DNA from 3 places in the Shewanella sp. BF02_Schw genome. Region 2 is predicted to be linked to each of the others. Evidence: predicted binding sites of a transcription regulator. Region 2 holds the regulator's gene; each other region holds the start of a gene.
What was found. The regulator FliA, encoded in region 2, starts transcription of late flagellar genes. The targets are predictions, from matches to a motif close to CTAAAGNTNNNNNNNNNNNNGCCGATA.
Positions count from the first base shown of each region.

Region 1: HNW13_RS20730 (DUF5610 domain-containing protein) is a predicted target of FliA. The motif match lies at 1,775-1,801, and genes of this name have one in related genera.
Region 3: pomA (flagellar motor protein PomA) is a predicted target of FliA. The motif match lies at 5,569-5,595, and genes of this name have one in related genera.

Region 1 is NZ_JABKAW020000007.1:175,113-186,393, forward strand. It holds gene HNW13_RS20725 (FMN-binding glutamate synthase family protein) at 135-1,622, opposite strand; gene HNW13_RS20730 (DUF5610 domain-containing protein) at 1,837-2,454, shown strand; gene HNW13_RS20735 (ferredoxin--NADP reductase) at 2,597-3,346, shown strand; gene HNW13_RS20740 (Fe(3+) ABC transporter substrate-binding protein) at 3,562-4,569, shown strand; gene HNW13_RS20745 (iron ABC transporter permease) at 4,680-6,311, shown strand; gene HNW13_RS20750 (ABC transporter ATP-binding protein) at 6,311-7,345, shown strand; gene HNW13_RS20755 (Dyp-type peroxidase) at 7,822-8,760, shown strand; gene argR (transcriptional regulator ArgR) at 8,823-9,293, opposite strand; gene HNW13_RS20765 (META domain-containing protein) at 9,460-9,885, opposite strand; gene HNW13_RS20770 (hypothetical protein) at 10,008-10,226, shown strand; gene HNW13_RS20775 (GNAT family N-acetyltransferase) at 10,230-10,778, shown strand; gene HNW13_RS20780 (hypothetical protein) at 10,827-11,183, shown strand.
Region 2 is NZ_JABKAW020000001.1:622,199-633,479, forward strand. It holds gene flhB (flagellar biosynthesis protein FlhB) at 1-677, shown strand, start outside; gene flhA (flagellar biosynthesis protein FlhA) at 794-2,893, shown strand; gene flhF (flagellar biosynthesis protein FlhF) at 2,923-4,308, shown strand; gene HNW13_RS02955 (MinD/ParA family protein) at 4,313-5,194, shown strand; gene HNW13_RS02960 (RNA polymerase sigma factor FliA) at 5,187-5,906, shown strand; gene cheY (chemotaxis response regulator CheY) at 5,951-6,334, shown strand; gene HNW13_RS02970 (protein phosphatase CheZ) at 6,348-7,085, shown strand; gene HNW13_RS02975 (chemotaxis protein CheA) at 7,101-9,314, shown strand; gene HNW13_RS02980 (chemotaxis response regulator protein-glutamate methylesterase) at 9,345-10,541, shown strand; gene HNW13_RS02985 (membrane anchored protein in chemotaxis locus) at 10,534-10,998, shown strand; gene HNW13_RS02990 (ParA family protein) at 11,044-11,281, shown strand, end outside.
Region 3 is NZ_JABKAW020000003.1:545,321-556,601, forward strand. It holds gene HNW13_RS14970 (transcriptional regulator GcvA) at 1-479, opposite strand, end outside; gene HNW13_RS14975 (hypothetical protein) at 659-883, shown strand; gene thiI (tRNA uracil 4-sulfurtransferase ThiI) at 1,076-2,530, opposite strand; gene HNW13_RS14985 (IS5 family transposase) at 2,765-3,514, opposite strand; gene HNW13_RS14990 (flagellar motor protein MotB) at 3,690-4,616, opposite strand; gene pomA (flagellar motor protein PomA) at 4,620-5,387, opposite strand; gene xseB (exodeoxyribonuclease VII small subunit) at 5,726-5,962, shown strand; gene ispA ((2E,6E)-farnesyl diphosphate synthase) at 6,002-6,883, shown strand; gene dxs (1-deoxy-D-xylulose-5-phosphate synthase) at 6,906-8,771, shown strand; gene grpE (nucleotide exchange factor GrpE) at 8,971-9,576, opposite strand; gene nadK (NAD(+) kinase) at 9,741-10,619, shown strand; gene HNW13_RS15025 (L-lactate permease) at 10,950-11,281, shown strand, end outside.

The sequences.
Region 1 (11,281 bases), on a different contig from region 2:
ATTAATACTGCTTATTGTGATCGACATCAAAGTATATTGTACACCTATTCTTAAATTCGGCAAAGTAATCCGCTGAGTGCCCCCCAGTAATCCGCTCAGCTCACCCAAGTTATTCACTGGGGTTGAGGTTTAATTTATTGCATATGTCGGTAATGTTTATCGAGAGTGACCGCTACACCCGTTGATTGCACTATTCGGGCATGATGGCGGGTTAAGTATCTTGGGTCGGTTACACCACATGAATGTGCGATCATGGTTAAATCGTAATGTAAGAAATGATTGTAGTTTGCGACGCGTGCAGATTTATCTTTTGGATCCAAGCCTTTTTGCAATCGTATATTATGGGTCGTTATACCGGTTGGGCAGGTGTCTCGGTTGCACTGTAACGATTGAATGCAGCCCAAGGCAAACATGTTTCCGCGAGCTGAAGCAATAAAGTCGGCGCCAGTGGCTAATGCCCATGCCACGTATGACGGCATGATCATTTTACCGGTCGCAATCACTTTAATGCGTTGTTTAAAGCCGCGTTCATTAAGTAAATCAACCAGTAACGGTAAACTTTGGCGCAATGGTAAGCCGACATTATCCATTAAGGCTTGTGGTGCCGCGCCCGTACCACCATCTGAACTGTCTAAGGTAAAAAAGTCTGGCGCATATTCAATACCACGACGTTCAATTTCATCTAGAAATTCTGTAACCCATGACATGTCACCTAATACCGCTTTAATACCGGTTGGTTTACCACTGATATCTCTTACTTGATTGATCATATCGACAATGTCAGCAACATTATGTAATTCAATGTGGCCATTGGGGCTTATGGAGTCTTGTCCTGCTGGGATACCGCGAATGGTTGCGATTTCTTCGGTGACTTTTATCGCCGGTAAAATACCACCTTTGCCAGGCTTAGCACCTTGGCTTAATTTAATTTCGAACATTTTTACTTCAGGATGAGCGGCAATATCGGTCAGTTTTTGTGGGTCTAAATGACCATGCTCGTTACGCACACCATATTTAGCGGTACCTATCTGAAACACTAAATCACAATGTCCTTTTAGATGATAAGGACTTAACCCACCTTCGCCAGTATTGAGCCAACAGCCTGCTTTTGCTGCACCATGGGATAGTGCTGTAATGGCTGGGCGAGACAAGGCACCAAAGCTCATGGCCGAGATATGGCAAATTTTATCGGTTGTGTAAGGGTGTTTACATTCAGGACCAATGATTACTGCGATGGTTTGGTGAGTGTCATGATCACTGACGGGGAATGCTGAGTTCATGAACATTACCGCACCCGGTTTATCCAGAACTTGTGTCGACCCAAACGCAATTGTCCTGTCAACATTTTTAGCTGCGCGATATACCCAACTGCGTTCGGCTCGATTAAACGGCAGTTCTTCGCGATCTTGAGAAAAAAAGTATTGTCTAAAAAACTCACCTTGTTTTTCAAATATATATCGAAATCGACCGATAACAGGGTAGTTGTGTCGAATGGCTTGTTTGGTTTGCAATTTATCAGCGATAAACATGTAAATTACAGCGATCAGTAATAACCAAAATAACACTAAGAAAAGACCAGAAAAAATATCTATTCCCCACATGAACCAATGTTGTTGCGGCATGTTGTTATTCCTATTTGGCTATCAATCTGATTACCATATTACCATATTAGCAGATGTTCATTTGGGCAAGTTAAATTGATGATGTTAATCAACAGGCTATTCTTTAGTAAAATTGATATTAATAAATTTCTCTTAATTGTTTTAATTTATGACTTTAGAAATGAGTTTTTTGGTCGATAATTAAGCTATCGGTCATTGTATGCGAGCTAATATCATGGAAATTAAACAATCAAATAGCAGTAATGCCAGTCCACTGCGTGACAATAAAACAGTTAATACATCGCAAACTTCATCAAGCCACCAAGCTGAGAAAAATTCCCCGGTTGAGCCTAAGCTAACCAGCAATCAGCTAAGTCGACAAATGATGAATAATTCGATTTTAGCGGCGCAAGAAGAAGTCAGTATTGCTGCGGGTGATAAGTCTATGGCATTACTTTACCGTGCCGCGATTGAAGCCATTAATGAAGAGCTTGCGCCAACACTGGGGGAGAACTCAGTCCAAAAAAGTATTGAAAGTGGAGTGGATTACTCTCCTGAAGCGACAGCCGATCGTATTGTCAGCTTTGCGACAAATTTCTTCTCGGTACATCAACAACAAAATAAATCCATGGGGTTTGATGAGCAAGTTAGCAGTTTTATGGTGAAAATTGGTGATGCTATTGATCAAGGTTTTAAAGAGGCTAGCGATATCTTATCTGGGCTCAAAGTATTAGAAGGCGATATTGCAGCAGGAGTCGATCAAACCTATGAGCTCATACAGCAAAAACTTGCTCAGTTTCAACAAGACCGCCTAGATGGCCATTCAGCTAAGCAAGATTCATCAACTACGTAAACTTAGCTCTGTTCTTTTAAGTGAGTTAATCGCGTGTGATTATTCACTATAGATATAAATCGGGGAGGCTTTTAATTAAGCAAATATCTGTATAGATTGGTATTATAGTAAATACATACGCCAGTCTAAAAGGAACAAAGTCATGTGGATTACCGGTACCGTGCTAAAACGCATTGATTGGAATGATAAATTATTCTCGTTGCGTATCAAAGCCGATGTCGAACCTTTTATTGCAGGTCAGTTTATTAAGCTCAGCCAAATGCGTGATGATAAACGTGTAGCGCGTGCGTATTCGCTTGTAAATCCCCCTGGGACTGATTATGTCGAGGTGTTGGCTGTTGCGGTAGAGGATGGTCAGTTATCTCCAGATCTAAAAGCATTAAGCCCAGGTGATACCATTCAAATCACGCCCAAAGCGACCGGTTTTATGACCTTAGATGAGGTGCCTAAAGGGGCATTGCAAGGTAAACACCTATGGCTGTTATCAACAGGCACTGCAGTGGGGCCTTTTATCTCTATGCTTGCAACCGATGAGCCTTGGCAACGCTTTGAAAAAGTCGTGCTAGTTTATGGTGTAAGACTTGGTGAAGATTTAGCTTATTTAGAAACGATTAAACAGTTTATTAGTCAATATCCTCAACAGTTTGTGTTTATTCCCATTGTGACCCGTGAAGATTATCCCGAAGGCTTATCATGTCGTATTCCTGATGGCATTAGCAGCGGATTAATTGAACAGAAAGCAGGCTTAGGGATTAATGCGGAACATTCTCAAGTGATGATTTGTGGTAACCCAGGAATGATAAATGATGCGCAAACCGCTTTAGTTGAAAAAGGCTTAGTAAAAAATCTTCGACGAGCGCCTGGACAAATTACGGTCGAAAAATACTGGTAGTGTTTTGGTCAATCATAATTCCATGATAGTGGCTTAAGCTTGCCATATTGGCTTACAGCATAACAATTTGATGTTTTAGCCTTGGCGTTTTAACCGCTGAATGTGAAACAGCACTTGCTCCTTTTGATATGATCACTTACCCTGTTGCAATTGATAACCATTATCAATTGCGCCAGTGGCGGCGGAATATTGATTCAGTTAAGGAGCGTTGATTAATGAAATTGCTAAAAAGTGTCGCATTATTAGGCTTGGCTTGTGTTGCTTCTTCTGTGAGTGCTGCAGATGCATTAACGGTTTATTCTTATCGCCAAGCTTTCCTGATTGAACCTATTCTAGAAAAGTTTACCGAGCAAAGTGGTGTCGACGTAAAGGTTGTTTTTGCTAAAGATGGCATTGCAGAACGTATGGTGCGTGAAGGTCGCCTATCTCCCGCTGACGTGGTGTTAACATCTGACTTCTCTCGCTTAATGGAATTAGTGGAAAAAGATCTTGTTTCTCCCGTCGACAGTGCGGTGATTAATAGCAATATTCCCCCTCAATATCGGTCACAACAGAACAATTGGTATGCGCTGACGATGCGTGTTCGTAATCTGTATTCTTCAAAAGAGCGTAGCGGTAAAATTGACATCGATTACGAAGACTTAGCTTCAGCAGAATACAAAGGTAAAATTTGTACCCGCAGCGGTAAACACCCTTATAACGTCGCATTAGTGGCGTCGATGATTGCCCATGACGGTGAAGCGAAAACGAAAACCTGGTTAGAAGGGGTAAAAGCTAATTTAGCTCGTAAGCCTCAAGGCAATGATCGTGATCAAGTATTAGCAGTTAAAGAAGGCATGTGTGACATTGCTATCGGTAACAGCTACTACTACGGCAACATGCTGATGGATAAAAATCAGAAAAGCTGGGCTGAAGCGGTTGAAATTAACTTTCCTAATCAACAGAACCGTGGTGCTCATGTAAACGTATCAGGTATGGCATTAGCCAAACATTCACCGCATAAAGATAATGCGATTAAGCTAATGGAATTTCTTACTTCAAACGTTGCACAGAAAATGTATGCTGAAGTTAATATGGAATATCCGGTAAAGGCTGATGTCGAACCGTCTGAATTAGTGGCGTCATGGGGTGATTTTAAAGCCGATAGTTTGCCTATCTATAAGTTGGCTGAATACCATCAAGACGCTGTAAAACTGCTTGATGAAGTGAAATTTGATCTTTAATTGAAGCTTGTTTAAACATTATCAGCGCATTATCGATATGATTGATAGATTGATAGATTGATAGATTGATAGATTTATTGATGGTGCGCTAAGTTAACTCGGTATTATTTATGATTTTAGGTTTAACCAGAAGCTGGTCGCTTGCTGGTTATTTTATTACGGCAATATTAATCTTGCCACTGATTGCCTTAATTGTGCAGTCCACTCTTCCTGATCAAGCTGTATTTAGCCATTTATTCAATACAGTGCTACCGACATACATAGTCAATAGTTTATTGCTTATGTTGTTGGTTGGACTCGGAAGCCTACTTTTAGCGATTCCTGCTGCTTGGTTAATTGCCCGTTGTGACTTTCCCTTTCGCCGTTACTTTCAATGGCTACTCCTTCTCCCGTTAGCGATGCCAGCCTACATTGTGGCTTATGTTTATACCGACATGCTTGATTATGCAGGTCCGGTGCAACGTGTATTGAGGGCTTGGTTTGACTGGCAATCTCCCCACGACTATTACTTTCCCGCAATACGCAGTCTTGGCGGAGCAGCGATAATATTATCGTTAGTATTGTTTCCTTATATTTATTTATTAGCGCGTACTGCGTTTATGGAGCAGTCTTCCAGTTTGTTATATGCATCGCGTGTCATGGGATGTAGTCCGTGGCGCAGTTTTTGGCGTCTTGCGCTGCCAATGGCAAGACCCGCTTTGGCTGTCGGCGTTGCACTTGTGGCAATGGAAACTGCAGCAGACTTTGCCACCGTGAGTTATTTTGCTGTACCGACATTAACCACAGCAGTTTACGACACGTGGCTCGGCTATGGCAGTTTAACCGCGGCAGCAAAGCTGTCAGCCATTATGCTGTTAGTGGTATTTTCTATGATTGGGGTTGAGCGTTTTGCCCGGCGGAAACAACAATTATTTCAAAAACAATCTTCTCTTAATGAAGCTGACAGATATGTGTTGTCACCAAAAATGGCTTGGGTCGCATTAGGCTATTGCGCTGTTTTGTTATTTACAGCCTTTTTATTACCTTTCATTGTGTTGTGTGGATATGCTATCGATTATTTCAATGAAAGTTGGGATGTTCGATTTTGGCAGTATAGCCTAAACAGTTTATATATTGCCGCTATTGTCAGTGGTGTGTGCGTAGTCCTATCATTGATATTAATGTTTGTACGCCGTGTGAGTCCGCGACAAAGTGATCAGCTTCCCGCAAGATTGAGCAGTACTGGTTATGCTTTACCGGGAACGGTGTTGGCGATTGGTGTATTAGTACCTCTGACGCTTATCGACTTTGCGATTAACGATATTTACGATTGGTTTGGCGCCCAAGGCCCAGGTTTATTGCTGACTGGCAGCGTGTTTGCACTGATTTTTGCTTTTTGTGTTCGTTTTATTGCTATATCCATCGGCAGTTTAGAAAACAGTTATAAACGTATTTCCCCTTCTTTAGACATGGCGTGTATTACCTTAGGACGAACGCCTACTCAGCTACTATGGCGAGTACATTTGCCTTTATTACGCAAAGGGATTTTTGCCGGTGCTTTGTTAGTGTTTATTGAAAGCATGAAAGAATTACCCGCAGCGTTATTATTGCGTCCTATAGGATTTGAAAACTTGGCGACTTATGTTTTCCAATTTGTCTCAGATGAAAAACTAGAACATGGCGCATTGGCCGCTATTGTGATTGTGTTAGTTGGGCTTGTACCCTTGATTTATCTTAATCGCTCTTTGGAGCAACAAGGCTAATTATGTCAACTTTAACCATTGAAAATGTTTGCAGCGATTATCACGGTCAAGTGGTGTTGCGCCATTTAGATCTTACTTTGGCGCAAGGTGAAATTGTCGCATTATTAGGCCCCAGTGGCTGCGGCAAGACAACACTGCTGCGCGCGATTGCGGGCTTACAAGCCATTAGCCAAGGTTGCATCAGCATCAATGGGCAAACGCTGAGTGGTGATGGTGTGTTTGTTGCGAGCGAGCAACGTGGTGTCGGCATGATTTTTCAAGACTATGCCTTATTTCCGCACTTAACCGTGGCAGACAATATCTTATTTGGGGTTAACGAACTCAATCGTACTGCGCGGTTAGCTCGATTAGAAGAAATGCTCGAGTTGGTTAAATTAACCGGGTTGGCATCGCGTTACCCGCATGAATTATCAGGTGGTCAACAGCAACGAGTGTCGATTGCACGTGCATTAGCATATCAACCAGAATTATTATTGCTAGATGAACCTTTTTCCAATATCGATGCGCAAGTTCGTAACGATATGATGTTAGAAATTCGCGCCATATTGAAACAACGTAATGTCAGTGCCGTGTTTGTGACTCACAGTAAAGATGAAGCATTTGTGTTTGCAGATAAACTGGCTTTATTTAAGGATGGCGCCATTATTCAGCATGGTAAAGCCGAAACCTTATACAGTGCACCAACTGATCGCTACGTTGCCGACTTTTTAGGCGCAGGTAATTATTTACCTGTTACGGTCACCTCCAGCCATCAAGTGCACTATTCTTTGGGCGATCTTAGCAGCACAGAAGCATTGTCTTTACCTGTTGGCAGCCAAGGGCAATTATTATTGAGACCACAGCAAATTGAGTTACATCCTTGTATCAATGGCCGAGGATGCATTGTCGAAAGGCATTTCCTTGGTACGGTATGTCATTATCAGGTCCAAATTGGCGATGATATTTTGGACGTCAGTAGCCAATCAACGACGTTAATGCCCGGTCAACGAGTGGACATAAATATTACAGCGCATCCACTGGTGATTTTTAATTAACTATCAATGCTGTAATTTTAATTGTCCAGCCTGTAGTGAACCTTAGTTCGGGGAAAGTGGTTATCAAATTACCCTTTGTTTGCTAAAAGTGTTGCTAACAGTGTTTTATTAACTTGTAATAACGCTGCTTTAAACACCCCAGCAATAAGATACTTACCTCATGCTTGCAAAATAATTGCTAATTTTGCGATGACATAGGCTAAATATCTGATTTAGGGCTTACTTTTTGGCCCTTAACTCTAGTGAGTTCGTTAACAATTGTAATGAATGATCAAGCTGTTATCTGCACGAATATGAATACAATATGTATTACAAACGGGCTAAATGTGAGTACACTTCAAGTAATTTAAATTTGATTAAGTTAATCTAATGATTAGCTTAACTGGTAAGAGATGTTAATCGCCGTCGAATAACATCAAAACGTTAAATTATCACCGTTTAGGCCGACATTTAGTATTAAGATGGATGAAGTTAATATGGGTAACCAAGTTATGCCTCGTGAACAGTTAGGAATTTGCGCAGAAGGGAATTTACACAGTGTGTACTTGATGTTTAATGCCAACGATGGTGTTGAAGATCAGTTACGCCCATCTATTGCTAATGTAGCGCAGTATATTTATGAACTCACGGATCAATATGCCGACAGTGCTTTTAATGGCTTTGTGGGTATTGGGGCTAATTTTTGGGATACCTTTTATCCAGAATCTCGCCCTGCATTATTAAAACCTTTTCCGGCCATGAGTGAAGGTAACCGTGATGCACCTGCAATGGAATATGATCTGTTTATTCATATCCGTTGTGATCGCTATGATATTTTGCATCTTGTCGCCAATGAAATAAACCAAATGTTTGAAGATTTGGTCGAGTTAGTCGATGAGGAACGTGGCTTTCGCTTTATGGACAGTCGTGACTTAACAGGTTTTGTTGATGGTACTGAAAACCCTAAAGGACGCCATCGTCAACAAGTTGCACTTGTCGGTGATGAAGATCAAGAATTTGTCTCTGGTAGTTATGTTCATGTCCAAAAATACATGCATAACTTAAGTAAGTGGCATCGTTTACCGCTTAAAAAACAAGAAGATATTTTTGGTCGTACCAAAGTTGATGATATTGAGTATGAATCAGAAGATAAGCCATTAACCAGCCACACAAAACGAGTTAACTTAAAAGATCCACACGGTAACGCATTAGAAATTTTACGTCAAAGCATGCCATATGGTTCGATTAGAGAACAAGGATTGATGTTTATTTCAGTATGTCGTACACCGGATCACTTCGAACAAATGCTCCGCAGTATGGTGCACGGTGATGGTCACGGGAATCATGATCATTTGATGTTGTTTACTAAAGCGCTGACTGGATCGTCTTTCTTTGTGCCATCATTGGATTTTTTAACTCAATTTGATGATGCGTAAACGCCAGTTTTAGGTAATAAAAAAGCAATGCCATGGCATTGCTTTTTTATTGAAATGGTTTTTTATTCACTATAGTTGAATAAAGATCTAACCGTTTCTAATGTCTCATCAATGGTTTTAATACTTGCTGGACAGATGAAAATAGTATCATCACCGGCAATAGTACCTAATATCCCTTCTGGTTTGCCTATTGAGTCGAGCAAACGGGCGATTAATTGCGCAGCACCAGGGCTAGTTCTTACCACGATCATGGCTTGGTTATGATCGACATCCAATACCAAATTTTTAACTGGGCTACCCGCAGTAGGTACGCCTAGCTCGGCAGGGAGGCAATACACCATCTCTTGCTTAGCGTTGCGAGTGCGTACAGCACCAAATTTGCTGAGCATACGTGATACTTTAGATTGATTAATATTACCGAATCCTTCGGCTTGAAGCGCATTAACAATCTCGCTTTGGCTTCCAAAACGTTCTTCTTTGAGAATCGCTTTAAAAGTGCGTACGAGCTCATCCTGATTTCTTGTCGCTGGCATAGTGATAATTCATCTTATAGTTGTTATTCAAAAATCTAGCACATTTTGAATAGATTGACTTATTAAGTCAAGAAAGAATCAGATTTATTGAATAAAAATTCATTTTTTAATGGAACTTTAAACTGACACTAATAACTAATCCGGCGACTCATTTAAACCATAGGCTTTAGGATAAGGGTAACGATTGTTTTGTCAGTACCAATAGCGTATCACCATTTATAGACAATAGATTGAGTTTTCCTTTAGAGAAATCAACTTGTTCTACCAATGAAATCGCTTGCATCAGTTCAGCTTCTTGGGTGATTAAACTATCGATACAGGCTTTCATAGTCGAACCTGATGGTGCAAGTTGAAGCAAGTGACCTTGTTGGGCGTAACGACCAAAAAATTGATTACAACTATTATTACCTGTCAGTTCACCGTTTGGAGCAAAAACTAAATTTGCTGGGCTATTATTAATGGTAGGAGTGTCGAGGACGACTTCTACATGCCAAGTACCAATTAATTGTTCATTTGAGACAATTTGAGTGTGGCTTTGACAAGCACTAAGGCCTAAAAATATAACAGTGGCGCCGAGAATATGCTTTATCATGTTGAGAGATTTCCATATACCAAAAAATTGCCGTTATTCTACTACTTGAGTGTGAATAAGAGCGTAAATAATTGTAATGTTTTGGATTAATGAACATTATTTAACGTATTAAAGAGTCGCAAATGATCAAATTAGTTAAAGTGTTACATTTCGTCGGTTTAATCATGTTGTTGGTGGGTGTCGGCTTATATTGGCAAAGTGATATCGGTCAACAAGTCAGTGGGATGTTGGTCATTGCTTCACTCATTGGCGTGGGAACACTAATTATGTCTCCGCTGCCCGTTGCGCTAGTGATAGAATGGGCTAAGAAACAATCTCCCAATTCAGGGTCAAAGGAATAATCATTGTCATTTATTATCCGTAAGGCGTTATTAACCGATGTTGCTGCTATTGTGCAGTTAGAACGAGCCCATGTTGATGATGAGTTGGTAGGTTCAAATAGCCAACTTCATGCTCATTCATTTACCAAAGCAGAGGTGAGCCAGTTGATAAATCAACATTGGTTTATCGTAGCTGAAGAGCAAGGGGTGATCATTGGATATGTGATGGCGGCAAAATGGTCATTTTTTTCCTCGCAACCATTGTACCGACATATTATTCAAAAACTTAAGTTTGCCGATTTAAATGGACAAGCTTTATCGACGACTAACACGTGCCAATATGGACCCGTTTGGATACAAGAATCAAAACGCGGCCAGGGAGTTTTTTCGGCGCTGGTTACCGAATTAAAAAAACAAGTGGCAGATACCTTTCCATTTATGGTGACGTATGTTGCCGCTGACAATGCGCGTTCGTTGGCAGCACATCAACAAAAAGCCGCAATGACAGAGATTGATCAATTTCGTTTTGAACAACGTGATTATTGTTTACTGGCCACAGCTAATATTACGTGATCGTTATACTAAGGGGTGTTGATAAAGTGGTTATTTATGAGGAATATTATGAGTACTAACTTTGAAGCACTCTTTTCACCCTATTTGGATTTAAGATTATCTGCATTTGACAATATGAAGCTAATAGCCGCGGTGTTGACTGATGCGACAGAGTTGTATGAGTGTGTTGAAGCCGATTTACAAAATCCAGATGATCCGCAATTGCAGCTATCGGGGTATTTTGTGCGCTGGCAAGACATGTGGCTATTTTGTGGCGTAACCAATAATTATCAAGCAGCGATTACGCTATTTACCGATGTCGAGCGGATTAACTTAGCGTCTATCAGTGTCAAAGTAGTGCCCGTAATGACAATGCAACAAGTGTCGTTTATGTGTATTGAAAGTTCACATTTCGATCATTGTTAACGAGTTCGATCACCTTGTACTTATGCTGACTTAGTTTGATTACGCTTAAGTCTATTTGGGCTAAATTTATTGGTGTGCAATAGCCTTGAGAGGCTTTA
Region 2 (11,281 bases):
AGTTTTCAGTGGTAGCGTTATCGGCTTATTTTTTACTAAAATTTTATTTCTACGATATTTTGACTCTGTCCAGTGATCATCTGCCGGGTAATGTATACCATGCTCTAGATTTACTTATTTGGATGTTCATCTTACTTTGCAGCTCGATGTTATTAATCGTTATTATTGATGTGCCATTTCAAATTTGGAATCACAATAAACAGTTAAAAATGACCAAGCAGGAAGTCAAAGACGAGTATAAAGATACTGAAGGCAAACCTGAGGTTAAAGGCCGCATAAGACAAATGCAGCAGGAGATGGCACAACGACGCATGATGACCGAGGTGCCTAATGCGGATGTTATTGTGGTTAACCCCGAACATTATGCAGTGGCAGTTAAATACGATGTAAGCCGATCATCAGCCCCTTTTCTAATCGCTAAAGGTGTCGATGACGTAGCCTTTAGAATACGTGAAATAGCTCGAGAGCATAACGTTGCTATTGTATCGGCCCCGCCGTTGGCTCGTGCTATTTACCACACGACTAAAGTGGATCAACAAGTGCCAGAAGGCTTATTTACTGCTGTTGCGCAGGTCTTGGCTTATGTATTCCAGCTTAGGCAATATCAAAAAGGTAAAGGTCGTAGGCCAAAACCTATCCCGCTTAAACAACCCATACCAGATGATTTAAAGCACTAATAATTAATCTATTTTAGATAGGTAATATTTATGGCTTAATTTTTGCTTTGTATGTTTATTCGCGTCAAATAACAGTCCATTGACGCCGTGATCTGACATAAAGGGTTCATCTTAATATGGATGCAAAAGCAGCTTTTGGCCAAATGAAACAAATGAAAGTATCTACTTTTAAAGGGATCGGAACGCCTTTATTAGTACTTGCTGCGTTAGGAATGGTGGTTTTACCTATTCCTGCTTTTTTGCTAGATATTCTGTTTTCATTCAATATTGCGTTGGCTTTAGTTGTACTCTTAGTTGCTATTTATGCTGACAGACCACTCGATTTTGCTGCTTTCCCTACCGTATTATTAATTGCAACGTTACTAAGACTCGCTCTAAACGTCGCCTCTACCCGTATTGTATTGCTTGAAGGTCATAATGGTGGTGCCGCTGCGGGTAAAGTCATTGAGGCTTTTGGTTCTGTGGTTATTGGCGGCAATTATGCCGTTGGTTTAGTGGTGTTTATTATCCTTATTATCATTAACTTTGCAGTGGTAACTAAAGGTGCGGGGCGTATTGCTGAGGTGAGTGCTCGTTTTACCTTAGATGCAATGCCGGGTAAGCAAATGGCCATTGATGCTGATTTAAATGCTGGCACATTAACCCAAGACCAAGCGCGGATCCGCCGTGCTGAAGTAACTCGTGAAGCCGATTTCTACGGTGCGATGGACGGTGCTTCAAAGTTTGTTAAAGGTGATGCCATTGCAGGGATCATGATCCTAGTCATCAATATGATTGGTGGATTTGTGATTGGTATGATCCAGCATGGATTAGACTTTTCTAGCGCGGTTGAAATTTATACCTTACTGACCATCGGTGATGGTTTAGTTGCGCAAATTCCCGGTTTATTACTGTCTATTGCCGCGGCCTTGATGGTGACGCGTCAAAACGAGTCTGGCGATATGGGCCAAATGATGTTCAGTCAGATGTTTGACAGTCATAAATCATTAGCCATTGCTGCTGGGTTACTCTTTATTATGGGTATTGTGCCTGGTATGCCTCATGTTGCGTTTTTGACATTTGCATTTATTACCGCTGGTGCTGCGTACTTTATTTACAAGCGTAACGTTGACAAAAAGCAAGCTGCACTAACGTTAGCAACTAAAGGACCAGTTGAGAGCAAGGATAAAGAACCTAAAGATTTAAGCTGGGACGATGTGCGCCATGTTGATACTATTGGTCTTGAAGTCGGATATCGCTTAATTCCTCTGGTTGATAAGTCTCAAGGTGGTGAATTATTAGGCAGGATCAAAGGCGTACGTAAAAAACTGTCACAAGAATTAGGTTTTTTAGTGCCAGCGGTGCATATTCGTGACAATCTAGACTTATCACCCAATGCGTATCGAATTTCGTTAATGGGTGTCGTAGTGGGTGAGGCTGAAGTTAGGCATGATTGTGAATTAGCCATTAATCCTGGCCAAGTTTACGGTAAACTAGACGGTATTGAAACTCGCGACCCAGCTTTTGGTTTAGAGGCAGTTTGGATAGCGCCAGAGCAACGTGAACATGCACAAACTTTAGGTTATACCGTCGTTGATACTGCAACGGTTGTAGCGACTCACATAAGCCAGTTACTGAGTAATAATGCTGCTAAGTTATTAGGTTACGAAGAAGTCCAGCAGTTAATGGATATGCTTGCTAAGAACTCTCCTAAATTAGTGGATGGTTTTGTACCAGATGTCATGCCTCTGGGATCAGTTGTTAAAGTGATGCAGAACTTACTTAACGAAGGGGTATCGGTACGAGATTTACGCACCATAGTGCAGACACTATTAGAGTACGGTACTAAGAGCAATGACACTGAAGTATTAACGGCAGCAGTGCGTATAGCGTTAAAACGTATGATCGTACAAGAAATCTCTGGACCAGAACTCGAAATTCCTGTCATAACATTGGCGCCAGAGTTGGAACAGATGTTGCATAAGTCTATGCAGGCGACTGGCGGTGAAGGACCTAATATTGAACCTGGTCTTGCAGAGCGTATGCAGCAGTCATTGTTAGATGCTGCACAGAAGCAAGAAATGGTAGGGCAGCCAGCCATTTTATTGACATCGGGTATGCTTAGGTCAACGCTGTCAAGATTTGTTAAATACACTATTCCAAATTTACGAGTGATTTCATATCAGGAAATCCCGGACGAGAAACAAATTAGAATTGTTTCTGCAGTAGGCCAATAGTGATAACGTCAGTTTATAGAGGTGCATAAGTGAAAATTAAACGATTTTTTGCCAAAGATATGCGCGCTGCATTGGCTCAAGTAAAAGAAACCTTAGGTTCTGACGCTGTCATTATGTCAAATAAAAAAGTCACTGGCGGAATCGAAATTGTCGCTGCTGTAGATTATGATGAACCTAAAGCCGCCATCGCATCACAAGCGCCGACTACCGGTTTTATGGATGTTAGTGACGATAGGGTGTCATTAGGCGCTAAGCCTGTGATGAAAGCTCAATCAAAGGTGAACCCACCTCCTGAGGCCGACTCTTTACAAGCCTTACTTCAAAAACAACATAATCGCATGACACAACAAATGTCTGTCAGCCAAGATGAACCGGATTTACCAGAATGGGCCCGCCAATTACAAGGGGCAAAGTCTGCTAAACCAGCATCAACTTTTCAATCGCAAGCGGCACCAGAGCAAGCTAAAAAAACCAATAAAAATCAATCTGCTGATATGGATGCTCTGCGCGAAGAAATGGCTTCATTGCGTAACTTATTGACCCATCAAGTTTCATCGTTGATGAAAGATCAAAAAAAGCGTACCGATCCTGTTGGCGCAATGCTAGAAAGTAAATTGATTGCAGCAGAGTTTTCTCCAGCCGTTGCTGCTAAACTAGCGGGGCTAAGTCAACACTACACCCCAGCCGATTTAGTGAGAGCATTACCACAAAGTTTAGCCAATTTACTCGACAATCAAGGCGACGATATAGTTAAACGTGGTGGTGTTGTGGCGTTTGTTGGTCCAACCGGTGTAGGTAAGACAACTTCTTTAGCTAAAATAGCCGCTCGCTTTGCCGCCCATCATGGCCCAGAGCAGGTAGCATTGATTACCACCGACCATTATCGTATTGGTGCCTATGAGCAATTAGCGACTTATGGCAAAATAATGGGCTGTCCGGTTAAGCAAGCACATGATTTAACCGAATTAGAACAAATTTTATATCAATTTAGAAATCGTAAGTTAGTATTAATTGATACCGCAGGTATGGGACAGCGAGATATGCGCTTATATCAGCAACTGGATAATTTAACAGCAAATAGTAGGATCCCAATTCGGAGCTACTTAGTCTTATCTGCAACTGGTCAACGTCGTGTGTTACAAGATGCTGTAGAACATTTTAAACGAATTCCATTAGCGGGTGCGATTTTAACAAAGTTAGATGAATCGATATCAATTGCAGGTGCATTGAGCGTATTGATTCAAAATGAGTTACCATTAAGCTATGTTACTGACGGTCAACGTGTTCCTGAGGACATGAAAGTAGCAGATACGTTAGAGTTGGCTAAAAAGGCTCTCGCGGCGTTAAATGAAACAGAACAACAATCGTCACAAGACACAGTGTGGTCTAATGACACAGCCTATGCATTTGAGTAAAGATATGACTCGGGATCAAGCAAGTGGTTTACGTATGATGAATCAACCAAATAACGATAAAGTTAAAGTAATTGCCGTATCCGGTGGTAAAGGCGGAGTGGGTAAAACCAGTGTGTCAATTAATACTGCGGTAGCACTAGCTGAAAAAGGCAAACGCGTATTAGTGCTTGATGCCGATTTAGGTTTAGCCAACGTCGATGTCATGCTTGGGATACGTGCTGAGAAAAATTTATCTCATGTTTTGTCCGGAGATGCCGAATTAGATGACATCATTGTCCGTGGACCTAAAGGTATTGGTATTGTTCCTGCCACATCGGGTTCTCAAGCGATGGTTGAGTTGTCGCCAGCACAACATGCTGGACTTATCCGTGCATTTAGTGAAATGCGAACTCAGTTCGATATTTTAATTGTGGATACTGCTGCTGGTATATCAGACATGGTGCTGAGTTTTTCTCGTGCATCACAGGATGTATTGATAGTCGTTTGCGACGAACCAACATCAATTACTGATGCTTATGCGCTGATTAAAATTTTAAGTCGTGAACATGGTGTGTTCCACTTCAAAATTGTGGCAAATATGGTACGTAGTTTACGAGAAGGTATGGAATTATTTGCTAAACTCAGTAAAGTGACGGATAGATTTTTAGATGTTGCTTTAGAATTAGTGGCAACAATACCATTCGATGAAAATTTACGTAAAGCTGTTCGTAAGCAAAAGTTAGTTGTTGAAGCGTATCCTAAGTCGCCTTCAGCTATTGCTTATCATGGATTAGCCAATAAAATTATGACTTGGCCAGTTCCACAACAGCCAGGTGGTCATTTAGAGTTTTTTGTTGAACGTCTTGTACAACGTAAGCCGATACAAGAAGGAAGAACGAGTGAATAAAGCCGCCGCGTATACTCAGTTCGATAACAAAACGTCTATTGTTGAACAGTATGCACCGTTGGTAAAAAGAATTGCTCATCATATGCTGGCAAGATTACCAGCATCGGTGCAACTTGATGATTTATTACAAGCTGGGATGATGGGGTTACTTGAGGCCTCATCTAAATTTGATAACAGTAAAGGGGCTAAGTTTGAAACCTTTGCAGGCATCAGAATTCGTGGTGCAATGATAGATGAAATTCGACGTGGTGACTGGGTTCCGCGCTCAGTTCATCGTAATAATCGTCTAGTAGCACATGCAATTGATGAATTGGGGCAACTGCTTGGAAGAGATGCCAATGATACAGAAATTGCTGAAAAACTTGATATGTCTCTCGATGAATACCATCATATCTTAAATGATGTTTCTGTTGGTAAAATCATAGGCATAGAAGACCTTGGTGTGTCGCAAGATGTGTTAATCACAGACAACGAAACGCCAGATGAAACCTTTGACTCGCTTGCTGAAATTCAATTCCAATCTGCATTGGTTGAAGCAATTAAGACATTGCCAGAAAGAGATGCATTAGTGTTGTCGTTGTATTACGACGAAGCATTAAATTTAAAAGAAATCGGTGCCATCCTTGAAGTTAGCGAATCGCGAGTAAGCCAGATATTAAGTCAGGCAATGCTCAGATTAAAAGCGAAACTCAAGCATTGGACACAAGAATAATAACTTATCTAGAGCAAACGAGTGTCAGCTCACCGGAGGAAACCTTGGACAAGAATATGAAGATTCTTATTGTTGACGATTTTTCAACAATGAGGCGTATCATTAAGAACTTGTTGCGAGATTTGGGATTTAATAATACCCAAGAAGCAGATGATGGCTCAACAGCCCTACCTATGTTGCAAAAAGGCGATTTTGATTTTGTGGTAACAGACTGGAATATGCCTGGAATGCAAGGTATTGATTTACTTAGAGCAATCCGTGCAGATGATTCGTTAAAGCATTTACCTGTGCTAATGGTAACTGCAGAAGCTAAGCGTGAACAGATTATTGCTGCAGCGCAAGCCGGTGTAAATGGTTATGTCGTAAAACCTTTTACCGCAGCTACGTTAAAAGAAAAGTTAGACAAAATCTTTGAACGACTCGCATAAGCAAGGATAAGTCATGCAGGCATCAATATCGGGGTTAATCACTCTCGAACAGGCCCAAGAACTTGTTGAATTGCTTAGCTTGGGTCAACAAGATAAAGCCGATGAAATGATCAGAGAGCTTGCAACGCCATTGCAGCGTGAGCTTTTTGAAGAAGTCGGTAAACTAACTCGACAACTCCATAGTGCACTAAAAGATTTTCAAGTTGATAACCGTTTATCTGAATTAGCCAATACCGAAATACCAGATGCTAAAGAAAGATTGAACTATGTTATCGACATGACAGAACAAGCTGCAAATAAAACCATGGATGCAGTTGAAGAATGTCTACCTTTGGCCGATACCATCATTAGCAATATACAATCAGTGACGCCAATGTGGGATAAATTGATGCGTCGTGACATAGAAATGGGTGAGTTTAAGTCACTTTGTCATGATGTTCAGCAGTTTATGTTACATAGTGAAAATGATTCTAATCGTCTTCGCGAGTTATTAAATGAAATTTTGATGGCGCAAGACTTCCAAGATTTGACGGGGCAAATGATCCGTCGAGTGATTGATTTAGTTCGTGAAGTAGAAAGTAATCTGGTCTCAATGCTAACGGTATTCGGAGATCATACTACCGAATCATTGCCAACTATAAACGAAAATAAAATAGAAGCAGAAGGTCCCATCATGCATGCTGAACTGCGTGAAGATGTGGTGACAGGTCAAGATGAAGTAGACGATCTGCTATCAAGTCTGGGTTTCTAATTAGGAGTCAATTTAATGTCTTTTGATGTTGATGAAGAGATACTCCAGGACTTTTTAATTGAAGCTGGCGAGATTTTAGAGCTTCTACAGGAGCAGCTAGTTGCTCTTGAAAATAATCCTGATGACAGTGATTTACTCAATGCTATTTTCCGTGGATTCCATACTGTTAAAGGTGGGGCTGGTTTTTTAAGTCTAAAACCGATGGTTGACGTGTGTCATGAAGCTGAAAACACGTTCGATTTATTACGCACCGGTAAACGTGGCGTAAATGCAGAATTAATGGATATTATTTTGCAAGCGGTCGACGCGATTAATTCCATGTTTGCTCAAACTCAACAGGGAGAATCACAAGACCCTGCTGATTCTGCATTACTTGCTAAACTCAAATTATTAAGTTCAGGAGCGCCATTACCTTCAGAAATGTCGGCAGATGAGCCAGAACCAATTGAAAATATTGTTGAATTCAGTGATCCTGAATATGTCGAAGATATTAGCATTCCCTCAGCGGAAGTATCTGACACTGGTAGTATTGATGACATTGATGAGTCAGAATTTGAGGCGTTGCTTGATGCCTTACATGGTCCGGGTAAAAGTCCTGTTGCAACTAAACCTTCTGAAGTAAAAAAAGCCAATATTGATTCAAAGCCTGCCGCAAGTAGTAGCGATGAAATCACTGATGATGAGTTTGAAGCATTATTAGATGAATTACATGGCTCAGGTTCATTTGAAGCTAAAACCAAACCTGCAGCTCCAACTAAGCCTGCTGCAACGCCTATTGTTGAACCCCTTGTTGATTCTGATGAAATAACTGACGATGAATTTGAACGTCTTTTAGATGAATTACACGGAAAAGGTACTGCGCCAGTTGCTAAATCGCAAACGCCTCCGCCAGCTCAACCTACTAATGCCGTTGCTCCTGTGCAAGCAGCAAAAGTTAGCCCAGCTCCTGTTGTTAAACCAGTAGCGACATCAGTCCCTGTAGTTGCTCCAAAGGTTGAACCTGTAAAAGACAAAACACCTGCTAAAGCGGCGTCTGTCCCACAAGGTGAAACAACGGTTCGTGTTGATACTGCTCGTTTAGATCAAATCATGAATATGGTTGGTGAGTTAGTGTTAGTGCGTAACCGATTGGTTAGTTTAGGCATTAATCGTGAAGACGAGGAAATGTCCAAAGCGCTAGCAAACCTGGATTTGGTTACGGCTGATTTACAAGGTGCGGTGATGAAAACCCGCATGCAACCGATTAAGAAAGTTTTTGGTCGTTTCCCGCGTGTTGTCCGTGATTTAGCCCGTACCTTAAATAAAGAAATTGATTTAATCATGATTGGTGAAGAAACCGATCTTGATAAAAACTTAGTTGAAGCGTTAGCCGATCCTTTAGTCCACTTGGTTCGAAACTCAGTCGATCACGGTATCGAAATGCCGATAACTCGTGAAGCTAGCGGTAAATCTCGAACCGGTACCATTACCTTATCGGCTAGCCAAGAAGGTGACCACATCCTGCTTAAAATTGAGGATGATGGCGCGGGAATGGACCCTGAGAAGCTAAAACAAATTGCGATAAGTCGTGGTGTGCTTGATGAAGATACCGCCTCGAGAATGACCGATAACGAAGCTTACAATTTGATTTTTGCCCCAGGGTTTTCAACCAAAGTTGAAATTTCAGATATTTCAGGCCGTGGAGTGGGCATGGATGTGGTGAAAACCCGCATCAACCAACTTAACGGTACTGTTTATATTGACTCAATGAAAGGTAAGGGTACTGTTCTCGAAATTAAAGTGCCATTAACTTTGGCTATTATGCCAACATTGATGGTTGATGTGTCTAATCAAGTTTTTGCACTACCATTATCAAGCGTGAATGAAATCTTTAATTTAGATTTAACAAAAACCAATATAGTCGATGGTCAATTGACGGTGATTTTCCGTAATAAGGCCGTGCCATTATTTTACCTAGAACATTGGCTGCACAGTAAAAAATCAACATTTAAACATGGTGATAAGAAGCATGGTCATGTGGTTATTGTTCAGCTTGGCACTATGCAAATTGGTTTTGTTGTAGATGCATTGATTGGACAAGAAGAAGTGGTCATTAAACCGCTTGGCAGTATGTTACAAGGTACTCCAGGTATGGCGGGTGCGACAATTACATCCGATGGTGGTATTGCACTGATTTTAGATGTGCCAGGACTGCTAAAACATTACGCTAAAAGCAAAAAAATAAAATAAAAATAAAAGTTCCATTATTTAAGGAATTAAATGGCCATAAAAGTACTAGTTGTAGATGATTCTAGCTTTTTTCGACGTCGAGTCAGTGAGATTGTCAATCAAGATCCTGATCTCGAAGTCGTTGCCGTTGCTGTTAATGGCAAAGAAGCTGTTGATATGGCTGCAAAGTTAAAGCCTCAAGTCATTACGATGGATATTGAAATGCCTGTGATGGACGGTATAACTGCTGTCCGTGAAATTATGGCTAATAATCCTACTCCCATTTTAATGTTTTCATCGTTAACTCATGATGGTGCTAAAGCGACACTTGATGCGTTAGAAGCCGGTGCACTAGATTTTTTGCCAAAACGTTTTGAAGATATAGCAACCAATAAAGACGATGCGATTCTTTTGTTACAGCAACGAATTAAAGCATTAGGTCGACGTAGGATATATCGGCCAAGTTCGTTAACACCTACTTCATTACCAGAATCTCGTCGTTCAACGATTGCGGCTCCAGATATCAACACGCCTCGTCGTCCGCTAAGCAGCCGTTTAGCTTCCACAACAACGCCTGTAGCGACTCGTTCCAGTTTATCCACAACCTTAGCAGATCGTCAGAGCGCTAATCCGACAACGTCTTCAATATCGTCTATTCGGGCCAGTGGTAAGCAATATAAATTGTTACTCATCGGGACTTCAACCGGTGGGCCAGTAGCATTACAGAAAGTATTAACTGCATTTCCTGCAAATTATCCTCATCCCATAGTGTTGATACAGCATATGCCTGCGGCGTTTACTCCAGCCTTTGCAGCTCGTTTAAATACCTTGTGTAAAATTGAGGTAAAAGAAGCTGAAAATGGTGATGCCATGCGCCCTGGTTGTGCCTATTTGGCGCCCGGAGGCATGCAGCTCATGATTGAGCGAAGCGGTATTTCTGGAAGACTTAAAGTCATTTCCGGAACCCAAGAAATGAACTATAAGCCGTGTGTTGATATTACTTTTGCATCAGCATCCAAAGCTTTTGGCGGTGATGTTTTAGCGGTTGTATTAACGGGAATGGGCGCAGACGGTAGAGAAGGTGCCAGAATGTTAAAGTCTGTCGGTGCCACTATTTGGGCGCAGGATGAAGCAAGCTGCGTGGTATATGGTATGCCTCAAGCTGTAGCATCAACCGGTATCGCAACTCACTCTATTTCATTAGATAATATGGCTGAAGCTATTTTAAAAGAGTCTAGTCGTGGCTAAGCCAGAATACTCATTGCAGACGAAGCAAAAACTGGGATTTTTTTTGTCCTTTATTGCCATAGTAGTATTAGCGGGTTTGTATATTGACGCTGATCAAAAAGTGACGTTATTAGAGCAGGATGTAGCACGATTAACGGCGTCTCAAGTGTTATTGATGGTACCCGATGATCAGGCCGCTAATATTGCTAATTGGTTAACTCAACATCCTGAACAAACTCAAGCAATCATAGCGTCAGCAGGAAAAAAACAAGCACAAAGTGTGCTGTTTGGTCCGGGTTCTTTAGATGATGCACCGCTTACTGATATTGATAAGGTTGAGCACGATACTGATGTTTCTGCTGAACAAAATGATCAAGAAGTCATAGTGTCTGAAGATGCTCAGGGGGTTAAAGTGATCCGTTTACCTAATGGTGGCATCCGTGTAACAACCCGCGATGATAAACAACACAAGCAGTAGTCAATTTACCATAACAATATCATTATAATGAGTTGAGAGGCTTCTTTGAAAGTATGGACGGTAGCTAACCAAAAAGGTGGGGTAGGTAAAACCACCACAGTAGTCAGTTTAGCCGGAGCATTGGTTAAACGTGGCCAACGAGTGTTGATAATCGATACCGATCCTCATGCTTCATTGGGCTATTACTTAGGTATTGATTCAGACGAAGTGCCTTGCTCGCTTTATGATGTTTTTTTGAATCATCAAACACTGACCCAAGAGTTTATTTTACAAAATGTGCTTC
Region 3 (11,281 bases), on a different contig from region 2:
AGTTTATCAGCACGTAATCCAGGCCAGTTACCTTGACCGTAATAAATCGCCACATCGACATCATCCGTTAACGAACTGGCATCGCTGTCTACCGCTTTAATACGCACATCAATATCAGGATTTTTTTCGCTAAACTTAGCTAAACGAGGCACTAACCATTGAATAGCAAAACTCGGAGACATACTCACCGTTAACGATCCTACCGCGCTTCGGGCAAGCAGGCGATTAGTTGCCTCGCCGAGTTCAATAAAAATGTCTTTAATGTCCAGAAAATAGCTTTGGCCTTCTTCTGTTAACAATAATGATCTATTTTTACGTCTAAACAGTTTTAGCCCTAAAAAATCTTCTAATGCTTTAATTTGATGACTCACCGCAGCCTGAGTGACAAACAACTCTTCTGCGGCGCGGGTAAAGCTCAAATGTCGTGCTGCAGCTTCAAATGCTTTAACTGCATTCAAAGGAGGTAATCGTCTAGACATAGTGATCAATCTCTCGTTTTTTAATTAGTTTTTCTAATGATTATCGTTATTTTTTGTCGTTTGTAAAGAACACTGTGTTTGGTTAAATTAGCATCATTGAAAATACAGTTGGACAATCTCTACGATGTTACTGGGATAGTCCGGCAAATGTGACTTATTAGCCTGGAGGCTCATCCCCTATGTTCAACCTAAACACTATTTTTGCAGTCGCACTATTATCTATATTGGGTTTATCTTCTGCTCAAGCGACGGAACTAGAACCTATCGATATGATCGATTTACATGCTGAATTATCACAAAGCATTGAAGCGATGCAAATTGATATCAATAATGATGTTAACAGCATTTTAATTGCTGACAATGATGAACAACAAAAAACTTCAGAAGTGGTTCAAGCTAACTAGAGCTAGCTCATCTTAAGCACGTTACTGAGACAATAAAAAACCGCATTAAATGCGGTTTTTTATTGTCTGTGATTCATCTCACTCAAAGCGTATTACTGTTTAAGCTCACTGCCACAACTAACACTAACGTGGATAAATCCCTAAAAATAGACCAAAGTCACGACACCGCAAAGACGGTGTCGTTTCGACGGCTTAAGGGCGATACACTTTAACGTTAGTATAGCCCTTTTCTACAAGATATAAGGCTTGCAGCTTACTCATTACGCCACGATCGCAATATAATAAATACGTTTTAGACTTATCTAAATCGGCAAATTGGGTGGCTAACTTAAAGAATGGAATCGCTTTAACCATTACATTATCAATTAATAATGGGCTACGTTCTTCTTCTTCAGGTGCACGAACATCAATAATTATTTCGCCAGAAGCGACATCGTTAACCGTTTCGGTCTCGGTCACTTGTTGGCTCATTTCAGCTTCAATATCGCGAATATCCATTACCACTGCAGATGCAACCACACGGTCGATTAAATCTTCAGAGAATTTAAGCTCTTCGGCTTCAACCTTAGATAATACCGCTTTCACCGTAGGTTTTTGTGAAATAACACCACAATACTCGGGAATAGATTTAGCAAAATCTTCAGTGCCAATAATACGGCTCTGATTAATAATATCTTGTTTGTCCATTGCGATAAGCGGGCGTAAAATCAATAAATCGGTGCTGCGATCGATAACATTTAGATTCGTCAGTGTTTGGCTAGATACTTGACCTAAGCTCTCACCTGTCACTAGTGCTTGAATACCGTATTTGTCAGCAATACGCGTTGCTGCTCGCATCATTACACGCTTAAGTACCACACCCATCTGACCGTTATCAATACGCTCTAAAATCTCTTCAACTACAGGCTCAAATGGCACCGACACAAAACGTACTTTGTGAGACTCACCGTACTTCTTCCATAGATGGTAAGCGACTTGCTTAACGCCAATTTCGTGCTGAGCGCCACCTAAATTAAAGAAACAGTAATGAGTACGAGCGCCTTTTTTAATAAACTGAAAACTCGACACACCAGAATCGAAACCGCCCGAAATAAGCGATAACACATCTTCTTGGGTCGCCATCGGAAAACCACCCAAACCTTGAATACGACGCTCAACCATGTAAAGCTTATCTTGATTGATTTCAAGATTAACGGTCACGTCAGGGTCTTTAAGTTTTACCCCTAGCGCCTCAGTGTGTTGATTTAATCCGCCACCGACATAACGCTCAACATCAATTGAATTAAAGTCGTGATTACCAGAACGTTTTACGCGGACACAAAAAGTTTTACCGGCAATTTCATCGCGGTACTTTGGTAAAGCTTGCTGATAAATATGATCGATTGAATCAAAAGTATACTCACTCACTTGCACCACGTGAGCAATACCTGGAATACACGCTAGTCGCTCTGCAAAAACATCACATAACTGCGGTTTATCGCTCGGTACTTGCACGATTATACGATCGTATAAGCGTTGTACTTTTGCACCTTCATCCACATTTTTAAGCACATTACGTATATTAGTTTCAAGCATTTTGGTAAAGCGCATTCTTACCGACTTGCTCTTCATCATAATTTCAGGGTACAGCTTTACAATAAACTTCATGGGGCGTCCACAGGTGTCACCATCAAATAGCACTACACTCGGTTTTGCTAAATAAAAAAGACAGTAATACCTTGATAATAAATTAAAAAAACAGCACAGCTCTATTTTCTAGATGTGTATATAATCCAGTCGATAGCATAACGTATGCAATAATTCGTCGATTATACCAAATGATGCCTATTAACCAAACATATTCACTTTTTTATCTGTTATTTGTTAGGGGCTGTTGATCTTTCACATTGGCAGCCAAATTATAGAGCAAGCTAGAGCCAGCAGGCTTTCAAAATTAATTTTCAATTTATCATAGCGGGTCGCTATCGCTCTAAAATGCTTAAGCCGAGCAAAAGCATTTTCAACTAAATGCCGATATTTGTATAAACACCAATCGATATCTCCATTTCCTTGCTTCGAATTTTGTCTTCTAGGGATCACTGGCTTGGAACCACATTCACGCACTTTATCTCTAATCGCTTCACTGTCGTAGCCTTTGTCTGCAATAATAAAATGACTTTGTGGCAACAGTTCAATAAGGGCATTAGCTGCTTTACTATCATGAACTTCTCCACCTGTAACAATGAATTCTATCGGTAAACCATAGCTATCTACCGCGAGATGGATTTTGCTTGTATTACCACCACGACTTAGCCCAATTGCTTGATTTTCATCAGATGATGCACCTGAACTGTGTTGATGTGCTTTTACATAACTTCCATCAATAAATTCCCATTCAGTATCACTATTAGTCGATAATGTTTTGAACAGCCTGAGTAAAATACCTTTTCTTGACCACAGTAAAAAACGACGGTAAATGGTATTCCATAAGCCAAAATATTCAGGTAAATCTCGCCAAGGGCAGCCGACACGCAATCGGTAAAGGATCCCTTCCATCGTAAATCGATGCTCTTGCTTGTTATAAACTCTATCATCAAGCAGAATAGCTTTTAGCTTCGACCACATCTCATCAGTGAGCATTAATCGGGGCATGGTAATCTCGTTGTATTTGTTTTTGGCGAAGTGAATTATACGAGATTACCTTCTTCGCACAAAATTCAAACAAAGATCAACAGCCCCTAGTAAAAGCGCTGTAAGGCACATTTATAAAACAAAAAAGCGCAATCTCTTTAACTTGTAGAGATTGCGCTTATCTTTTGATGGCAAACTATTGAGTTACAATTATTTCATTCGACTCTTTCGCTTTGCCTTGTTCGATAGATATTTCTACCCGGCGGTTTCGAGCCTGATTTTCAATAGAATCATTGGCGATTAATGGTCTATTAGACGCCTCGCCAACCACTTTCATCCTTGATTCATCAAAACCAGAAACTCTTCTTAATTCATGAGCCACAGCCACAGCTCGTTGGCTTGATAGTTCCCAGTTTGAGCTGTAAAGCTCATTATTGATATCAGCACCATCAGTGTGACCCGACACCGTAATAATCCCAGGGACATCTTTTAATAATTCACCAATTGAGCGCACAATAGGTTTGAACTTAGGTTGTAAAAAGCCTGAGCCCGAAGCAAAAGAGCCTTTCTCACGGATACGAATAATAATTTGTTGGCCTAAAGATTCAATTTCAATGGCGCCATCGACAATTTCTTCATTGAGTTTTTCAGCCATTTTTTTAACTTGATCATTAATGTTTTCTTGCGAAGAGGCAGCGTCTTTTTTAACGGCTTCAGCTTCTTGTTGCGCTGTTGCAGCTGCATTGCCACCGCGTTGCTCGCCATTCTGTTTTTGAGTCCCACCCGCGCTGTCTTCTTCACCCGCCTGATACTCTATCGTCGGTTGGGTCATTTCATTGGTTTGTTGATTAATGATCTCTATTGGAGTGGGATCGGGGCGACCTGGGCGGAATTCAAGCGCAATAACAGACGTCCCCTTAGGAATGTCTTTTACTTCAACTTTGTTTTGTACCCCGAATGCATACTTCATTGAACCAGCGATTTGTTTAAACTTCATTACGTCCATTTCAGAGAACGCTAACAACAACACGAAGAAACACATCAGCAACGACATTAAGTCTGCAAATGTGGCAAGCCACATAGGGGCGCCAGCGGGTGGACAATCACACTTGGCCTTAGCCATGAGTTACTCTCCGTCCGTTGTATCGATTTTTCGCACACTTTCAGCCAAATAGTTCTTCAAAAAGCCTTCAATAACCCGTGGATTCTGTCCATCTTGAATCGCTAATACTGCATCCATAATTAAATTACGATTAAGCAATTCTTCGTTCATTCGTAATGATAATTTATCCGCCATCGGGATGGCGATCATGTTGGCAATTACCGCGCCGTAAAGAGTCGTTAACAATGCCACTGCCATTGAAGGTCCAATAGACTTTGGATCGTCCATGTTAGATAGCATCGCCACTAAACCAACTAAAGTACCAATCATGCCCATTGCAGGTGCCACATCACCCATGGCTTTAAAAATACCCACCCCTGTTTTGTGGCGTTCTTCAGTTAATGCGATGTCTTTTTCTAATGCGTTGCGCACCACATCACCGTCATGGCCATCAACTAACATATCAACGGCTTTTTGCATAAAGGTGTTGGTAATAACCGCTTCTTCTAATGCTAAAAAACCGCCTTTACGGGCAGCATCAGCCATGGTGACAGCTTGTTCTATCAAGTCTTCAGGTTTATCTAATTTAAACATGAAGGCTTTCATACCAATCTTTATTGAACCTAAAAATTGCTTTAGGTTAAATTTCATCATCACCACAAATAAAGAGCCTGCCACAACAATAAAAATTGACGGTACATCGATAAATAATCCGATACCACCACTGGTGATCATCGCACCAATAATAAATGCAAAAGCACCGATAATACCTATTAGGGTAGCTAAATCCACAACCTCTCCTCAATCGCAGTCATTATGCTGCTTATTTGTGCTACTTCCATCGTGCTGTTAGCGCACGTTATATGACCCGAATAATCCGACAGTATTTTGTGTTGATAACAACGCCCATCGTTATGTATTACAGCAAAAGTTTCAATACTATTTTTGCTAGCAAATTTAAATCATGACTTGTTATCGGACAAACTTGGCTCAAGTTTAGCTTGTTTTTGTACATTCTAAACAAAATTCAATAACAAAGCGTGCTGTTGAGCAAATAACCAGCGACTGTATTTGACCGATACGCTGGGCTGATATACCTTGTCACACGCTGAATAAAAGGAATATTACTCGTGGCTAAAAAACCTGAAAATCTCAGTTTTGAACAATCATTAACTGAACTTGAAACCATTGTTGCTCATTTGGAGCAAGGTGAAGTGTCGCTGGATGATGCACTTAAGCAGTTTGAGCGTGGCATTAAGTTAGTACGTCAAAGCCAAGCCAAACTTGAGCAAGCACAGCAAAAAGTCTCTATCTTATTAAATGAAGATGATGCCGAATTAGCGTCGTTCACTGTAGAAAGTGAATAATCGTCAACATAGTGTGTATTAAATAATAGGTCTTGATACGTGTTAGCTAAAGCAATAACAACATACCAAAATCGCGTTAATGGTATTCTTAACCAACATTTAACGCTGCTCGATGACGCTGCACCAGATTTAAAAGCAGCGATGCTCCATGGTGCGCTATTGGGTGGGAAACGCATAAGACCATTTTTGGTCTACAGTGTAGGTGACATGCTCGGTGTCAATATCAATGCACTTGATAAAGCCGCGGCTGCTATTGAGTGTATTCATGCCTATTCATTAATACACGATGACTTACCGGCAATGGATAACGATGCACTTCGTCGTGGCCAACCAACTGTTCATATTGCATTTGACGAAGCCACCGCGATTTTAGCCGGTGATGCGTTGCAAACATTGGCTTTTGAAATTATCACAGCCCCTTGTAATGACTTACATCCGAAGCAACAACTGGCGATGGTCAGAGTACTCGCAAAAGCTTCAGGGTATCAAGGTATGTGCGGTGGGCAGGCGATTGATCTGAGTGCAACAGATCACAGTATAAATTTGGACCGATTAACCGAATTACATAATAAAAAAACCGGAGCGTTAATCAGTTGTGCGGTTGAGCTTGCCTTAATCGCTGCTGACGTACCCGATGAGCATTATAAATTAATGATGAAATATGCCCATACGCTTGGGCTAGCTTTTCAAGTGCAAGATGATATTTTAGATATTACTGCTAGCACCGAAGAGCTAGGCAAACCACAAGGCAGCGATCAGCAATCGAATAAAAGCACGTTCCCGAAACTATTGGGTCTCGATGGTGCCAAAGCCTGTGCAGAACAACTAATACAAGATGCACTATCAGCGCTGACTAAATTACCATACAATAGCCAGTTAATTGCAGACTTCGCCCACTACATTATTGAGCGAAGATTATAATAAAGAGTCAGACAATCTCGCTATGAGCTTCGATATTTCTAAATTTCCAGTACTAGCGAAAGCTAATACACCAGAAGAATTAAGGAAGTTACCTCAAGGTTTACTTCCTCAAGTGTCTGATGAACTCAGACAGTTCTTACTTCAGTCTGTTGCTATTTCTAGCGGACATTTTGCTTCTGGCTTAGGCACAGTTGAATTAACTGTGGCACTTCATTATGTCTACAATACCCCATTTGATCAGTTAGTTTGGGATGTAGGGCATCAAGCTTATCCACATAAAATCCTTACCGATCGTCGTGAACAGATGCATACCATTCGACAAAAGAATGGCTTACATCCTTTCCCATGGCGTGAAGAAAGCCCATACGATACGTTTAGCGTGGGTCACTCTGGCACCTCTGTTAGCGCCGCCTTAGGTATGGCGATTGCTGCAGGTAAAGAAGGTGCGGGTCGAAAAGTGGTTGCTGTAATTGGTGATGGCGCCATGACCGGGGGAATGGTGTTTGAAGCCTTAAATCATGCTGGCGACTTGCACAATGACATGCTCGTGGTACTGAATGACAATGAAATGTCGATTTCTGAAAATGTTGGCGCACTGAATAATCATTTGGCGCAGCTGATGTCAGGTCGTTTTTATACCACCATTCGAGAAAACAGTAAAAAGGTCCTTAAAGGGATGCCGGTCATTAAAGAAATGGCTAAGCGAACTGAAGAGCACCTTAAAGGCATGGTGGTGCCTGCAACGTTATTTGAAGAACTAGGGTTTAATTATATTGGCCCAATAGATGGTCACGATGTTGATTCGCTCGTTGAAACAATGCGTAATATGCGTAACCTCAAAGGTCCACAGATACTGCATATCATGACCAAAAAAGGTCGTGGTTATGAGCCTGCTGAAAAAGATCCTATCGGCTGGCACGCGGTGCCTAAATTTGATCCCAGCCAGTTTAAGAAACCGACAACTAAACCAGGTTTGCCTACGTTTTCACAAGTATTTGGTAAATGGTTATGCGACATGGCTGCCACAGACGACAAGTTAGTCGCTATTACGCCCGCTATGCGCGAGGGCTCTGGCATGGTTGAGTTTTCGCAACGATTCCCAAGCCAATATTTTGATGCTGCCATTGCTGAACAACATGCAGTCACCTTATCCGCAGGGTTTGCCTGTGCAGGTCTAAAGCCTGTGGTTGCTATTTACTCGACTTTTTTACAGCGCGGATACGATCAACTTATCCACGATGTGGCTTTGCAACGTTTACCAGTATTATTCGCTATTGACCGTGGTGGTATTGTTGGTGCAGATGGCCCAACTCATCAAGGGGCATTCGATTTAAGCTTTATGCGTTGTATTCCTAATATGATCATTATGGCGCCATCAGATGAAAACGAATGCCGTCAAATGCTCTATACAGGTTATTGCTATCAAGATGGGCCGACTGCGGTACGTTACCCTCGAGGGTTTGCGACTGGGGCTGAACAAGTTGAGGCCATGACATTAATACCGATAGGTAAAGGGGTATTAACCCGTCAAGGTCAAAAAATTGCCATTGTTAACTTTGGTACCACACTTGAAGCTGCTACCTATGCTGCTGAAAAACTGGATGCTACCATTGCCGATATGCGCTTTGTTAAGCCACTAGATTTAGCCTTGCTTGAACAACTTGCCAATAGCCATGATGTTATCGTTACCGTTGAAGAAAATGCGATTATGGGTGGTGCGGGTTCTGGAGTGATTGAAGCATTACACAAAATGCGGATCGTGAAACCTGTGTTACAGATTGGTTTGCCTGATGAATTTATTCAACACGGCGCACCTGATGAAATCATCACGGATCTTCAACTTGATGCTGAAGGTATTTTAGCGCAAATCCAAGCATTTATGGCTTAATATTCTACTGTTATTACTGGCAGAGGATCAAAAAAGGACTGAAAATTCAGTCCTTTTTTATGGCTCGCGTTCTAGTGATCATAGTGCAAGTAACTATAATAAATAGCATTATAATAAATAGCACTATGTTGAAGAACACTATAATGCTATTGGCTACAGCTCTAGTGTCAACAAGCGAGTATTGAGATTAACGTTATCGTTAAGCTTCAACATCCACACTGCCACCGCCTTGAGATACCATCACCATCGCAGGACGCAGTAAACGGTCATTCAATAAATAACCTTTCTGCATGACCATCATGACAGTGTTGGCAGGAAACTCAGCACTTGGCTGCATCCCAATAGCTTGATGATGTTCAGGGTTAAATGCTTGGCCTTGTGGATCAACTTGAGTTACACCAAACTTTGCCACCGAGGTTAAAAAGCCTTTCATGGTCAGTTCGACACCCTCATAAATCGCTTTAGTCGCTTCATCTTCAGGGTTAGTCCCCTGTAAGGCGCGTTCCATATTATCGATTACAGGCAAGAGTTCGTTAGCAAACTTTTCCAAGGCAAACTTACGTGCTTGCTCGACATCTTTTGCCGCGCGAGTACGAATGTTCTGTGTTTCTGCCGCTGCGCGCATTTCAACATCTTTACGCTCAGCTAACGCAGTTTCAGACTCAGCCAATAGTTGCTCTAGTTCTTCAATTCGAAAATTTGCTTGGGTTACTTCATCCATCAAACTTGCCTCATCAGTCACAACTTCAGGAGTTACAGCTTCTTCCACTTGATCTTGCGATGTGTTGTTCGATTCGTTGCTCATTTTCACTCCAGCTAAAAAATGCGTTATTTCGTATTCTACGACAATAAAATAAAGTGGCCATTTACTGATAAATTAACAGCAAATCTCACACTTCTAATAAGTTTGAGTATATTATGGGGATCAATTCTTATGTTTCAAGGCCTAAAGGCATAACAAACTCGAATATGACTAAAATGTTCCAGACAATCGGTCTCATCGGTAAACCACATCATCAAGGGACTAACCTCACGTTAACCCGATTGCATCATTGGTTAAGCATGCAGGGCTTTAGGGTTATCGTTGAAGGACGAGTCTCTGCAGAGCTGGGGGTAGATGTTTGTTCAATGGACCTACTTGAAATGGGTGAACATTGTGATTTAGCCATCGTGGTTGGTGGTGATGGTAATATGTTAGGTGCAGCCCGAGTATTGGCGCGTTTTAATGTTGCCGTGATTGGTGTAAACCGGGGTAACTTAGGTTTTTTAACTGATTTACCTCCTGATAACTTCGAAGAAGCCTTGTCTAAAGTGCTCGGCGGTGAATTTGAAACTGAACACCGTTTTTTACTGGAGGCTGAAGTTCACCGTCACGGAAAAATAACCGCCAGTAATACCGCCGTCAATGAAGCTGTACTTCACCCTGGCAAAATTGCTCATATGATCCAATTTGAGGTTTATATTGATGAACAATTTATGTATAGCCAGCGCGCTGATGGCATGATTGTGTCCACGCCAACAGGTTCTACTGCCTATTCTTTGTCTGCTGGCGGTTCAATATTAACACCTAATCTGCAAGCGCTTATTTTAGTGCCGATGTTTCCTCACACCTTGTCATGTAGACCCATTGTGGTCGATGCATGTAGCATCATTAAATTAGTGGTCTCACCTGAGAATGGTGAAAACCTCGAAGTCAGTTGTGATGGTCATGTCCATTTAGCTGTATTACCAGGCGATGAAATTTTTATTCGCCGCTCAAATGAACGCCTAAGACTCATCCACCCCAAAGGTCATAATTATTTTCACGTATTACGTAACAAATTAGGCTGGGGAAGTAAACTTTTCTAACTGTTTGAACTCGATCACAACACCGTCGCCTTTCTAGTGAGCCCCTTCACATTACCAAATGCTAATTAAATATATTGTAAGCCAATCGATAACTCGCTTGGTTTTACTTTATATGACCTGTTATATCCCTATAAAGCGTGATCTCAACCACGCACTAAAAACCTTGCACCGGATGCGCTTCACAGTTCTGTTGGCTAATGCACTTTCTCGTTTGTTAGATGATCTCGATCAACACTTTTAACACTTAAATAACGTCTATTACGCCCTAGTTAGACAAATGCTGACAAATAATAACAATTTAGTACCCACTTATAGTGATACGAGGTATGCATGACAATATTACAGATACTAGCAAGCTTGACCCCCATTATTAGCGTAATGGTATTTTTAGTGCTTATGCGCCTACCAGCGTCTAAAGCAATGCCCATATCAATGGTCGCTACAGGCCTTGTAGCAATGTTTATTTGGCAAATGGATACGCAACTCCTTGCGGCATCTGTTGTCGAAGGTCTTCTCGCGGCGTTAACACCACTGACCATTATTTTTGGTGCGGTATTTTTGTTAAATACCCTTAAATATTCTGGCGCCATGGACACTATTCGTTCAGGCTTTACTAACATCAGTGCCGATGCGCGAGTTCAGGTGATTATTATTTGCTGGTT